3 regions of the Paenibacillus shenyangensis genome follow, and region 3 is predicted to be linked to each of the others. Evidence: a T-box and tRNA genes for the amino acid it is inferred to sense, from the RefSeq annotation. Region 3 holds a T-box; the other regions hold tRNA genes.
The links. A T-box is a leader RNA that pairs with one kind of tRNA and senses whether it is charged. The one in region 3 lies ahead of leuS (leucine--tRNA ligase), so its partner is inferred to be a tRNA-Leu.
Positions count from the first base shown of each region.

Region 1: it has a tRNA-Leu gene. The T-box ahead of leuS (leucine--tRNA ligase) is inferred to sense a tRNA for this amino acid. The anticodon was not compared.
Region 2: it has a tRNA-Leu gene. The T-box ahead of leuS (leucine--tRNA ligase) is inferred to sense a tRNA for this amino acid. The anticodon was not compared.

Region 1 is NZ_AOIG01000017.1:148,671-153,273, forward strand. It holds gene H065_RS0114890 (aspartate aminotransferase family protein) at 1-1,089, shown strand, start outside; gene H065_RS0114895 (zinc-dependent alcohol dehydrogenase) at 1,106-2,143, shown strand; gene H065_RS0114900 (HAD family hydrolase) at 2,209-2,958, shown strand; tRNA gene H065_RS0114905 (tRNA-Leu) at 3,306-3,389, shown strand; gene H065_RS0114910 (glycerol dehydrogenase) at 3,772-4,603, shown strand, end outside.
Region 2 is NZ_AOIG01000026.1:76,188-80,790, forward strand. It holds gene H065_RS0120250 (LamG-like jellyroll fold domain-containing protein) at 1-39, shown strand, start outside; gene H065_RS0120255 (DUF2961 domain-containing protein) at 337-2,301, shown strand; tRNA gene H065_RS0120260 (tRNA-Leu) at 2,425-2,508, shown strand; gene H065_RS0120265 (MATE family efflux transporter) at 2,684-4,075, shown strand; gene H065_RS0120270 (hypothetical protein) at 4,363-4,603, shown strand, end outside.
Region 3 is NZ_AOIG01000006.1:130,027-134,629, reverse strand. It holds gene H065_RS0104730 (ABC transporter ATP-binding protein) at 1-648, shown strand, start outside; gene H065_RS26840 (ABC transporter permease) at 641-1,054, shown strand; gene H065_RS26835 (hypothetical protein) at 1,086-1,334, shown strand; gene H065_RS0104720 (DUF4097 family beta strand repeat-containing protein) at 1,376-2,278, shown strand; T-box leader at 2,417-2,686, shown strand; gene leuS (leucine--tRNA ligase) at 2,824-4,603, shown strand, end outside.

The DNA.
Region 1 (4,603 bases), on a different contig from region 3:
GTAGGGAATCTGACACATATGTCCTCGTCATTTACCGAACCATATGTAGATGAAGTACTGTCCCTGTTGCTGCAGGAAGCGCCAAATGGCATTGATGCAGGCTGGATGCGTGATATTACCGGTTCAACAGCCAATGAATGTGCAACCAAAATTGCACAAAAATATACCGGTGATACGGATATTGTCAGTCTGTTCTATTCCCATCATGGACAAACCCAGTTTGCAACAGGTATATCGGGGAATGCATTCCGTCGCAAAGGATTCCCAAATTCCTCTGTACCCAATTCGCTGCATGTACCTGTACCTTATTGCTACAGATGTCCGTTCCAGAGCGATCCGGATCATTGTGCGATGCAATGTATCGAAGCATTGTCCGATCAATTGGAATTTGGCGGTTCCGGCTCTACAGCCTGCATGATTATCGAACCGATTCTGGGCAATGGCGGCAATATTATTCCACCAATGGAATACTTCAAGCAGCTGCGTAAACTGTGCGATGAACATGAGATGATCCTGATTGCCGATGAAGTGCAGACGGGCGTGGGTCGTACCGGGGAGATGTTCGCGAGTACGCTGTTCGATATCAAGCCGGATATTATTACACTGGCCAAAGGACTCGGCGGAATCGGTGTACCGGTCGCTGCTGTTCTGATGCAATCCCGTCTGAATGTGCTGGAAAAGCATGAGCACTCCTTTACCTCGGGCAGCAATATGATCTCGCTGACCGCTGCCAAATCAACAATGGAAGTCGTATCGGCTCCAGGATTCCTGGAAAGTGTACGCAGCAAGGGCGAACTGCTCGGCAATCTGCTAAATCCGCTCGCAGAACTATATCCGGATACGATCGGTGAAGCACGCGGCGTCGGTCTGATGTGGGGACTGGAAATTCAGGATGCAGATGGAGCGCCGGATTCCCGCAAAGCCAATGCCATTATCGACATGGCCTTCAAGGAAGAGAATCTGATTCTCCGTGGTTCCCGTTATGGATTCGGTAATGTGGTCAAAGTTCGTCCATCACTGACTGTGACCGAAGATGAGCTTGTGGAAATTGTTGGCCGTCTGGAACGCGTACTACAAAAAATGGGTTAACCAAGGAGGATTAATCATGTTATCACTTGTCTATCGTTCTGCCTGGGATGTTGCACTGGAAGAAAGACCACGTCCGATGATTACCGGCGACCATGATGTACTGGTGCGTATTCACGCGACTGGTGTCTGTGGTACGGATCTGGGAATTATTAGCGGCAAATACCATGCCAAATCTTCTATTATTCTCGGTCATGAATCTGCCGGTGAAGTGATAGAAGTAGGAACGCGTGTAAGTACGCTACAGCCGGGAGATCGCGTCGTTATTGATCCGACGTATTACTGCGGACAATGTTCCATGTGCCGTACAGGTCGACAGAATCACTGTCTTCACAAAAGTACAACCGAGACCGGCGTAAGCAGTGACGGTACATTTACCGATTATTACGTCACCGAAGATCGCTTCCTGTACAAACTTGCCGATCATGTCAGCTACGAGGAAGCGACCATGACCGAACCGCTGAGCTGCATGTTGACTGGGATTAACCAGATCAATCTGCTGCCCAATTTCCGTACGATCATTCTGGGTGCCGGTCCGATCGGAATGCTGTACAGCTATGCACTGGCTTCCAAAGGAATTACCGGCAGTATCGTTGATATTTCGGAAGAACGGATGCGTTTGGCAGCTTCGATTGCTCCGGAACGCTGGACTACATATTCATCTTTTGAAGGAGCGCTCGCTGCTATATCACCAGAGGATCATCAGGTGGATCTGGTAGTGGATACTACAGGTGTAATAGGGACGCAGATCTTGTCCAATCTGGCTCATGGCGGTTATCTAATGTTGGTAGGTCTGCGTGATGGAGTGAGCAGCTTCAATCCCAAAGAAGTCGTGGATCGCAGTCTCAAGATCATCGGTTCTATCGACTCACTTGGTACTTTTGCTACAGCTCACTATATGATCGAACAGGGATTGGTACCAGCGCGTAGGCTGATTACACATACGTATCCGCTGGAATCCTACAAAGAAGCTTTTCAGACCCTGGGCTGTGATCTTAATGATGGTACGCTTACTTCATCCTCCAGTGCGATTAAGGTAGTATTGCAATCCTGCTAATTGCTGCCGAATAATGGTTAAAAGCTTGTAGAGAAGACTATTTTATTTGCAATGGAGGAATGAAGATGACCATTAACCCGAACCAAGCTGCTGTGAATGTTGTATCTTCTGCAGCTGGCATAGAGCCGACTGATTGGCAGCGTGAACCGGTAGAAGGTTTTATTTTCGATATGGACGGGGTGCTGATTGACAGCGAGCCGATCTATTTTGAAATCGAAAAAAGTACATTCATTCACTTCGGTGCCAATGTGGAAGAAGAAGAGCATCATACGTACGTAGGTGTGACGCTGGCATCTATGTTTGAACAGGTACAGCAGAAGCATCTGCTCGATTGTACCGTAGAGCAAATGCTGGAATTCCATGTGAAGCATGTCATGGATGTGATTCGTGAACATCCAGAGCTGCAGCCTTTTAACGGTCTGACGGATTGGCTGGACTGGCTGAAGCAATCCGGTATACCGATGGTGGTTGCTTCATCATCTCCACGTGCACTGATTGAATTGATTCTGGAAAGACTGGATATCCGCCGCTTTTTTGAGGGAATGATTAGCGGGGAAGAAGTAGCACATGGCAAACCGGCACCGGATATTTTCCTGCGAGCAGCCGAAATTCTGGGTGTAGCACCAGAACGCTGCATGGTTATCGAAGATTCCCGTAACGGTGTGCGGGCTGCCAAGTCTGCCGGTATGCGCTGCATCGGACATCAGAATCCAGGTTCCGGTAATCAGAATCTGGGCGAAGCGGATGTGGTTATTCATAGTTATGCCGAGTTATGGGAGCTACGTGACCAGCTGCCGGTCGCTGCTACCAAATAAACAGGTTATCCTGATCATTCACTATTCCGAATAATATATGCTGTTATTGCGACTGCCTGATAGAGAACATCCGACGATTCTTTATCGGGCAGAGTGCAATAATCAACAGTGGGATAAGTATACGAATGAAGAGAAGGGAAACGGAAGAGTTATTGTTTGGATCCTATGCATTTACATCAGGATGGGATCTGTTATCAAGTTAGTCTCCTATTTTTCTATATATTTCTGTATATTATATTTCTCTATATTAATAGAAGGAAAAATAAAATTTGACGCTTGCTAACTAATATGCTATTCTATTTCTTGTGGCCGGGAAATAGAAATATGGAACGGTAACATTACATTATGCGGTCGTGGCGGAATTGGCAGACGCGCACGGTTCAGGTCCGTGTGGGCTTACCCCCGTGGAGGTTCGAGTCCTCTCGACCGCATCTATTTTTTACTCGAAAAGGTCTCATTCCTAAGTGAATGAGGCCTTTTTATTATATTAGAATTAGACGGGAAATATGATTTTACCCATATCGTTCTTAAATCCGACAAGGAATGACTGTTAAGCGCCCGGTACTTCTGGTGAATAGATATAGAAGCCTATTTATTCGCGAAAGCCAGCCATGTCAATGCGGGCCAGCCAGCTGAGTATACAGGCTCAGAACACATAAATGCAAAAGACAGCGGGTAGAAGCTCATGTTGATTTCTTACCCGGCTCGGCAAATTGGCAGAACGAACGGGTACATAGCGGATCAATGGTCTTCATTCATGTGCTGCTGCATCAGGCACATGATCCACTACAGGTTGGAGAGGAGCAACAGATCATGACAGAACGCGTATTTATTAGTCCCGGCAAATATGTACAAGGCAGAAATGTTATCCAAAAAACAGGTGAATATGTAAAAGCATTAAATGGAGATAAGTCCATTGTTATCGCCGATGATATTGTATGGGATATTGCAGGTAACCAGGTACTGGAAAGTCTGGATCAGTCATCGGTTAGCTACGTCAAAGCAGTCTTCAACGGCGAAGCATCGACCAATGAGATCAATCGTCTGGTAGAGATTGGCCGGGAGAACCAAGCAACGATTGTAATTGGAGTAGGCGGCGGCAAAACGCTGGATACTGCCAAGGCAGTCAGCGATACCCTAGGCGGCTATACTGTGATCATTCCGACTACAGCTTCTACAGATGCACCAACTAGCGCATTATCCGTTATTTATTCGGATGAAGGTATATTCGAAAGTTACAAATTTTATAATAAAAATCCGGATCTGATTCTGGTAGATACCAAGATTATCGCGAGTGCACCACCACGCTTCCTGTCTTCCGGTATTGCGGATGCACTGGCAACCTGGGTAGAGGCACGTGCCGTTATCGAAGCGCGGGCTACAACGATGGCTGGCGGATTGCCTACTCTAGCTGCCGAAGCTATTGCACGTAAATGTGAAGAGACGCTGTTTGACTTTGGTCTGCTGGCTTATGAGTCGGTACAGCGTAAAGTAGTAACACCAGCGGTAGAAGCAGTCGTAGAAGCGAATACATTGCTAAGTGGTCTGGGCTTTGAAAGTGGTGGTCTGGCAGGAGCGCATGCGATTCATAACGGCTTCACTGTACTCGAAGGTGATATTCACCATATGACACATGGGGAGAAAG
Region 2 (4,603 bases), on a different contig from region 3:
CTGACTCCAGCCCAACTGGCGGAGCTGTCTTCCAAATAATCAGTACCCTGCGAGACTATTTCTGGATAGCTATACGATAGAAATTGAGCAAAAGATGTGGCAAATATCATAAACCGAGAGACAACGATCTGTTAGTGGATCGTTGTCTCTTTTTGTATTTCAACAGCAATAATGTTCAACTCATCTAAAAATTGTTCAATCCCGGCAGAAGACTCTGCATTCTATACTGAATACAGAAGGAATGTTCATTACAGCATAGTAGATCTATACAAATGAGCCAGGAGCCTTGTCGTTCAGTATTGTTCGTCAATCCACATAGAGAACAGGAGCAGCATAATGAGATCAAGCCAGGAATCCGATCAAATCGTACCCAAAGGTCTAAAAGCCATGCAGCAGTTCGAACAGCTGCCGTTGCTGCGTGAAGGAGTACAGGTTCACTATGAAGGCAGTATAGACAAGCAGGGAGGCAATGCCGACTGGGACTGGTGGTTGTACCAGGAAGGATCGGAATGGGTGATCTTCGATGTGGATGGTCCGGGCTGTATCTATAACTTTGTGCAGCACCGGTATCCTGACAGTGAAGAGCCGACGTTTTCGTTTTATTTTGATGGAGAAGCCGAGCCGAGATTCCGTATCCGGCATTCGGAGTTTGGTCGCAAGGCTCCCTTTGTAGCACCACTGGCGGATGCTTATATGGGTCCGGATGATAACGGCAGAGGGCCGATCCGGGTGGTACGGAGCTTTGTACCAATGGAGTATGAGCTTTCCTGCCGTATCACATCGGATATCCGGCTCAAAGGAGCCGCCAAAGGCGATGGAGGCTGGGGGCATGTCATTTACCACTCTTACCAGGATGCGAGCGGAATAACAACATTTACAGGCAATGAACATCTGGATGCTCTGCTGAACACCTGGAACCATACAGGAGAAGATCCCAAGCCGGATGTGTCTGTACAATCAGCGGTTAGCCAGCAGCTAACGCTGCGCGGTGGAGAGCATGTGGTTCTGCTGGATGAGCAGGGAGCAGGCAGTATTACCGCGATACTCGCTGAAATGAATACTTCTCTGTCAGCTGCAGACTCTGGTGCGCCGCTGAACGATTTTCCGCATCCGGAGCTGCAGCAGATCTGGATACGAGCGACATGGGATAACCATGAGCGGCCGGATGTGGAATGTCCATTGGGTGCTTTTTTTGGTAATGAACTGGGGTACAACCGTATTGGACTGTTGTCTCACGGACAAACGGAAGCGGGCATGCTGTATCAATACTTTCCGATGCCGTATTGGGAGCGTGCGCACATTGAGCTGATCAATCGGGGAGCGGCGGAAGTTACCTTTGCCTATTGGGAGATCCGTTATACGACGGAATATAATGATCTGTATCCTCAAGAGCAGACCGGTTACTTCCGTTCTTCGGCCTACTATCCATCACAGGCTGCGCAAGGAACAGACAGCATTATCGGCCGTATCACCGGACGCGGACATCTGGTAGCCGGACAGGTGACAGCCTTCAGCCGGACTACGGGGCAGATCAGCTGTGAAGGAGATGTGCGTGTTCATATCGATGGCAAATTAACCCCGCAGGTGGAGAGCGACGGTTCCGAGAGCTGGGTGAATTACGGCTGGGGATTCCCTACGCCGCCGGAGATGAATCCATCCAGCGCATATGACGGCCTGCCAGATAGTCCGTGGTCGATGGTGCGGCTGTGCAGTGGAGATGTGTATCCTTTTCGGCAGGAACTGGTCTTCGGCATCGAGTCCGGCGAGTATAATAATCAATATCTGCGCCACTCGGGTATTCTGTTCTACTATGGCGTGGATGAGCCGGGCATGGAGCTGACCGATGTACTGGATATCGGTAACAAGGCTTCGGAAGGTATCCATCATTATCGTACATTCGGCAGCCGGGGATACTATACCCTGTGTGCGTGTTATGAAGGGGATCAGGATCATGTGCTGATTACAGACACCGGACACGAGACAGAGGGATGGAGTGAATTTGTCGTATCGATCGATCCTGATAACCGAGGAGTGCGTCTGCGGCGAAGATCCGACCAGATGACCGGCCGGCAAAAGGCGAGAGTGTATGTGGATAATGTGCTGGTACAGGAGCGCAGCTGGTATGTGGCTGATCGTAATCCGTATCAGCGCTGGCTGGATGATGAATATGAGATTCCAGCTGGATATACATCAGGCAAAGATCATGTGACGATTCGGCTCGAATATGTGCAGGCCGGTGAGACGCGGGCATGGAACGAATTTGAATATAAAGTGTATAGTCTGCACGGGTACAATACGTGAAATAGATCAGAGAGATTGGGATACAGAGCTGCGTTAAAATATTTTGTGGAAAAGCTTGTACTTTTCGAAATGTCATGATATATTATTCCTTGTGATTGCGTAATGCAGCTCACTAACTCATTTGCGGTCGTGGCGGAATTGGCAGACGCGCACGGTTCAGGTCCGTGTGGGCTTACCCCCGTGGAGGTTCGAGTCCTCTCGACCGCATTCTTATTTATTTCTAACGTGAATATTCATACAGTCAATTACGTCCTTCAGTTATTTTAACCTGGAGGGCGTTTTTATTATGAGTTTCACTGGAATCTTGTAGAGATTCCGGTATAATGTGGAGAATGTAAACCGTCGGACAGGCCATGAATCCAGTTATAAAGAAGGTAATCACATGGGAGACCCCAGCATAAGATGGAGCAGAGCTCATAATCTGCTGGAAAAGTATTTTTCCGGAGCAACAATGAATTACCGCCAGATGATCGCGCTGTTTATTCCGATCCTGATCGATCAGGCGTTTGTGATGGGACTGAATCTGATCAATACCGCCATGATCAGTTCGGCAGGCGTAGCGGCTGTCAGTGCGGTTAATATGGTGGATTCGCTGAATATTTTCCTGCTGAGCGTATTTATCGCGGTCGCTACAGGCGGGACCGTTGTTGTCGCCCAGTACAAGGGTAATGGCAATGAACTGAAAGTATCACAGGCGACTGCAGGAGCGGTCTCGTCCGTGTCTGCGCTGGCACTGGCTATAGCATTGATCGGTATTGTCTTTCACGGGCCGCTGCTCAGTCTGCTGTTCGGCTCGGCAGAGGCGGAAGTTATGAATCATGCACGTACATACCTGATCGGGAGCTGTATTTCCTTTGTCGGGATTGCGATTGTGGAAGCGGTCTGCGGTGCGCTGCGCGGTGTTGGCAGCACGAGAGCTTCGCTGATGCTGTCATTGATTATGAATCTGCTGTATGTATTGCTGAATTTTGTCTTTATCAATGGACTGGATATGGGTGTGCTCGGCATGACGCTGTCCGTCAATATTGCCCGGTATGGCGGCGCTGCATGTGCGCTGTATTATTTATTCAAAATGGACGTTAACCTGAAGGTACGTGTACGCGAGCTGTTTGAGGTCAAATGGGAGATGTTCAAAAAGATCCTGTTTATCGGCTTTCCGTTTGCGACCGAGCAGATGTTTTTTAACGGCGGAAAAATACTGACCCAGATCTTCATTGTCGGCATGGGGACGTATGCGATTGCAGTCAATGCGATCTGTTCCGCACTGGCAGGCGCGATGCAGATTCCAGCCAATGCACTGTCACTGACGATTATTACCGTGGTCGGCATGTGTATCGGTAGCGGCAATATCGACGAAGCACGCAAGTTCACCAAGTCGTTCCTGGTGCTGGCGTCCATGTCGTTTGTATTGATGGGGCTGATTATTCTGCCATTGTTCCATCCGCTGATCTCGCTATTCGATCCGCCGGCAGAGATTGTGGATGAAATCTTCTGGGTGCTGCTCATTAATACGCTGGCTCAGATTCCGCTGTGGGCGATTGGGTTTATCACACCGTCTGCGCTGCGGGCGGCCGGGGATGCCAAGTTTACCTCGATGGTATCGATGCTGTCGATGTGGCTGTTCCGGGTGGTGCTCGGGTATGTACTGGGTGTTACACTCGGCTGGGGTGTCCTCGGGGTATGGATCGCAATGGACTGCGAATGGGCGGTACGTGGTGTTATTTTCATGAAACGATTTTATGGGAAAAAGTGGCTGCAGCACCGGATTATTTAGCGGATGGAGTGGAACATGTAAAGCGGTATGGAGCGTTGTGCAATGAAGAACGGGAATGCGTTGTATCCTTCGCATTGTACATCATGCACTCCAGAAAAGAATAAGAGCACGTCCTCCGGTTAAGCCTGGAGATCCCTGAATTGGTATAGGTAATGGGGATCTCCAGGCTTAAATGTCGTCCTTTGCTCTTATTTCTTTTCTTACGTTCTGTGCGAGTGCATGTACAATCTTGTATTTATGTATTCCACAAATTGTAAAATGGAATGGTATACTGGACAGATCCCAATATGGAGGAGGTCTTTTTTATGGGTACCATTTATATGATAGGGCTTATTCTGGTTCTAGCGCTGCTCGTCGCAGTATTGGGTCATGTAATGTATCGCTGGTCCAGGCGCCATCTCACCGGTATGTTGACTATGATTGTCGCTGTCGTGTGGGTTATGCTGATGTTTGGCTCTTTCGGGGTATTATGGGTGATCATTCCGTCGCTGGTTTTGTACGGTCTATTGGCGCGCTATCCCTATCTAC
Region 3 (4,603 bases):
AGCGCACGTGAGAATTTGCAGCTGCACTGCGAATATGCCGGCTATTATGATCATCTGGCGATAGAAGAAACACTCACACTTGTCAATTTGCAGGCAGTCAATAACAAACCGGTCAAAAGTTTCTCGCTGGGCATGCGTCAGCGTCTTGGGATCGCTCGTGCAATTATTACCAAGCCGGAGCTGCTGATTCTGGATGAGCCGATTAACGGGCTTGATCCTATAGGTATCAAAGAGCTGCGTGGTCTGTTTCAGACGCTGTGTCATGAGTACCGGATGACTATGATCATTTCCAGTCATATTCTGAGTGAAGTAGAACAGATCGCCGATACGATCGGTGTAATCAACCAGGGTCAGCTGATAGAAGAAATTACTGTAAAAGAGATCCATGAGCGTTATACCGAATATATCGAAATTCGGAGTGATGATATACAAAAAGCAGTGTATGTACTGGAGGAAATCCTGTGTATCGATAATTTCAGGGTGATGGATGGTGGCTGGATACACATCTATACGTTGTCTCTACCACAAACGGAAATTGCCAAACAATTCATTCTGTATGGTATTCATATCGAGGAAATAAAGAAAAAAAGCCTTTCGCTGGAAGATTATTTTATCCATCTGCTGGATAGGGGATTACAACATGCTTAAATTAATCCGCCTTGAAATTAAAAAATATCAATTGTGGCGTTACATAAAGGGCGTACTGATTGCGAATCTCTGCTTTTTGGCACTTCTGGTATTAATCTATGTAATGGAGACCAGAAGCAGTCGTATTCCTTTTGAGAGCTATGATATGGCATTTCTGATTATTGACAGTGTAGTACGGGCGACTTTCACTGTATTTGCTGCAGTGCTGATCGCAAAACTGTTTTTGGAAGAATACAAGACCGGGTCGATCTCTGTGCTGTTTATGTATCCGATCAAAAGACAGAAGCTGATGATTGCCAAGGTACTGTTAATCATGATATTCACTTTTGCTACAATCTTTTTGTCGAATCTGGTGCTGGGCGGATTTTTTTTATCTGATGAACCAGATGCTTCATTTTTTGGCTGAACCGATGACGCTTGGTATATTTATGCATAACTTGCGGAATATACTGATTAGTGCGCTGGCTTCTGCCGGTATTGGTCTGATTCCGTTATATATCGGAATGCACCGCAAATCGGTACCAGCTACACTCGTATCCGCAGTATTGATTGTTGGTGTTACGAGTGCCACAAGTAATGATTTCTCCATGTTCTCTATCACAGCTGTCCCGGTGAGTCTGGCTGTTGTAGGGCTGCTGTCTGCCTATCTATCCATTCGCAATGTAGAGACCAAAGACATTGTGTAATATTCATAACCATCAAGCCAATTGGCGAGGAGAGTACTGGAATGAAGCGTTCGTTATTTACAGGTATTACTATAATCATAGTAGCCGTATGCGTTATCGGCTATTGGGGCTACACTCATTTTAATCAAAAGATAAGTATTCATGAACAGAAATCCATGCCTTCTACTTCTGTTCATAGTCTGATGATCCATACCTCTGCTCCTGATGTCGAACTGCTGCCTGGAGAGCAGGATCAGATTACCGCTACACTGGATGGCAGTATATATGCCAATTCCAAAGAAAAATATTCATTCACAATGGTACCGGAACAGGGCGTTATGAATATCCAGATGGATACACAAAATAATAGACTGGGTATTCAATTGGATCCTCTCGATAATCTAAAACTGAAAATAAAAGTTCCATCCAAAATGTGGAACGAGATTACAGTCATAACTTCATCGGGTCAAATCAACCTTCATGATGTGTCAGCTAACAAGATAACGACGGAGTCCAGTTCCGGAGAGCAGCAGATCTCCGGATTACAAATTGCGGGCACTGCTCTTTTCCAGACTACCAGCGGCAACATTACAGCAAAGGATAATAATATCGCAGCGGCCGCATGGGAAACGACCAGCGGGACGATTCGCTCAGTGCAGTTATCCGGCGAGCGTACACAGATGACAACTTCATCCGGTGAAATCGAGTATATTGAAGGTCAACCGGTATTGGATGTGCAGCTGACTACTTCAAGTGGCGATGTGAACGCCGAGATTGGATCTGCCAGTAATTCATTGCAGCTGCTATTTACAAGCAGCTCGGGAACAGCAGATATCCAGATGAACAAAATGACGTTCAAGGATAACTCCGAGCACCATATACGAGGTGTGATAGGGACTGGCGCAGTTCGGCAGCAGATTACGGTAAGTACCAGTTCCGGTGATATGAGGATGAGCCAATTATAGTGTATATCTGCTTAACGATTATGCAGCAGGTTTTCTTTTTTTGACCACCGGATATTTCTTTCATTGACTTTACCGGCTAACTTTTTTACAATAAAACCATTGTTACAACCGGACAGCATCTGCTGACTGGTCCATACTTAATGCTCAGTGAAAAGGAATAGTAATATCAGCAAGCATTACATAGAGAGTCGGCGGCTGGTGCAAGCCGATATGATGCTGGTGTGAACTCACCTTGGAGATATGTGTCAGGAATCATGGGGTTGATCCGAATATTCATTTGGATGAATATAACCAATTCTGAAACACATCGGCTTCCTGCCGTTATCAGGCAACTAAGTGAGTGAATGGTGAAGCATACCTGTTCGCTAACTAGGGTGGTACCGCGAGATTCAACCTCTCGTCCCTAGCGATAATATACGCTGGGGACGGGAGGTTTTTTGTTGCTTTCGGACATAGAAGCTGTGTCGTCCGGATGGATAACAAAGCGCAGCATATGGATAATGGCATTACCGGAACAACAATACTTACTAAGAGGAGGAAATAATATGACAGAAGTACACACGTCCCAGCCGGGCTATCGTCCGCAGGAACTGGAACCCAAATGGCAAGGCTATTGGGATGAGAACAAAACATTCAAAACAACCGAGGAGCCGGGCAAACCGAAGTTTTACGCGATGGACATGTTTCCTTATCCATCCGGTGCCGGTCTGCACGTAGGTCACCCGGAAGGCTACACAGCGACAGATATCGTTTCCCGCTACAAGCGTATGCAGGGTTACAATGTGCTGCATCCGATGGGCTGGGATGCATTCGGTCTGCCGGCCGAGCAATATGCGATCGATAATGGCGGTCACCCGCGTGAATTTACCATTCAGAATATTAATAATTTCCGCCGTCAGATCAAGTCTCTTGGTTTCTCCTACGACTGGGATCGCGAGATCAGTACAACCGATCCGGATTATTATAAATGGACCCAGTGGATCTTTATCCAGCTGTATAACAAGGGTCTGGCTTATATCGCCGAGATTCCGGTAAATTGGTGTCCGGCACTGGGTACGGTACTGGCGAATGAAGAAGTTATCGACGGCAAGAGCGAGCGCGGCGGTCATCCGGTTATTCGTCGTCCGATGCGTCAATGGATGCTGAAGATTACCGAGTATGCAGATCGTCTGCTGGAAGATCTCGATGAGCTGGACTGGGCAGAAAGCATCAAGGATATGCAGCGCAACTGGATCGGCAAATCAAAAGGTGCAGAAGTTACTTTCCAGGTAGATGGAACAGAAGAAGAGATTCGTGTCTTCACAACTCGTCCGGACACCCTGTTCGGAGCTACTTACTGTGTACTGGCACCTGAACATCCGTTGGTAGAGAAGATTACAACGGCTGACCAGCAGGATGCAGTCAAAGCGTATCAGGAGAAAGCTTCTCACAAGAGTGACCTGGAACGTACGGATCTGAACAAAGACAAGAGCGGTGTATTCACAGGCGCTTACGCAGTGAATCCGGCCAATGGAGAGAAACTGCCGATCTGGATCGCGGATTATGTACTGGCTGCTTATGGTACCGGTGCAATTATGGCAGTTCCGGCTCATGATACACGCGACTGGGAATTCGCGCAGAAGTTCGAACTGCCGATTATCGAAGTGGTTGCTGGCGGCGATGTGACGAAGGAAGCTTACGCCGGCGAAGGCGAGCACGTGAATTCCGGTATGCTGAACGGTATGCAGATGGAAGAAGCAATCTCTACCATGATTCAATGGCTGGAAGAAAACGGCAAAGGCGAAGGCAAAACGACCTACCGTCTGCGTGACTGGCTGTTCAGCCGTCAGCGTTACTGGGGTGAGCCAATTCCAATCCTGCATCTGGAAGATGGCACGATCAAGCCGGTACCTGAAGACAGCTTGCCGCTGTTGTTGCCGGATCTGGAAGAAATCAAGCCATCCGGTACAGGAGAATCACCACTGGCCAATGCAACCGATTGGGTCAACACCATCGATCCGGAAACAGGCATGAAAGCACGCCGCGAGACCAACACGATGCCACAATGGGCAGGCAGCTGCTGGTATTACCTGCGTTATATCGATCCGAAAAACAATGACGAACTGTGCTCCAAGGAAAAGCTTGATTTCTGGATGCCGGTTGACCTGTATATCGGCGGAGCCGAGCATGCGGTACTGCATTTGCTGTATGCACGTTTCTGGCACAAAGTACTGTACGATATCGGCGTAGTCAATACCAAGGAGCCTTTCCAGAAGCTGATTAACCAGGGCATGATCCTCGGTACCAACAACGAGAAAATGAGTAAATCCCGTGGTAATGTCATTA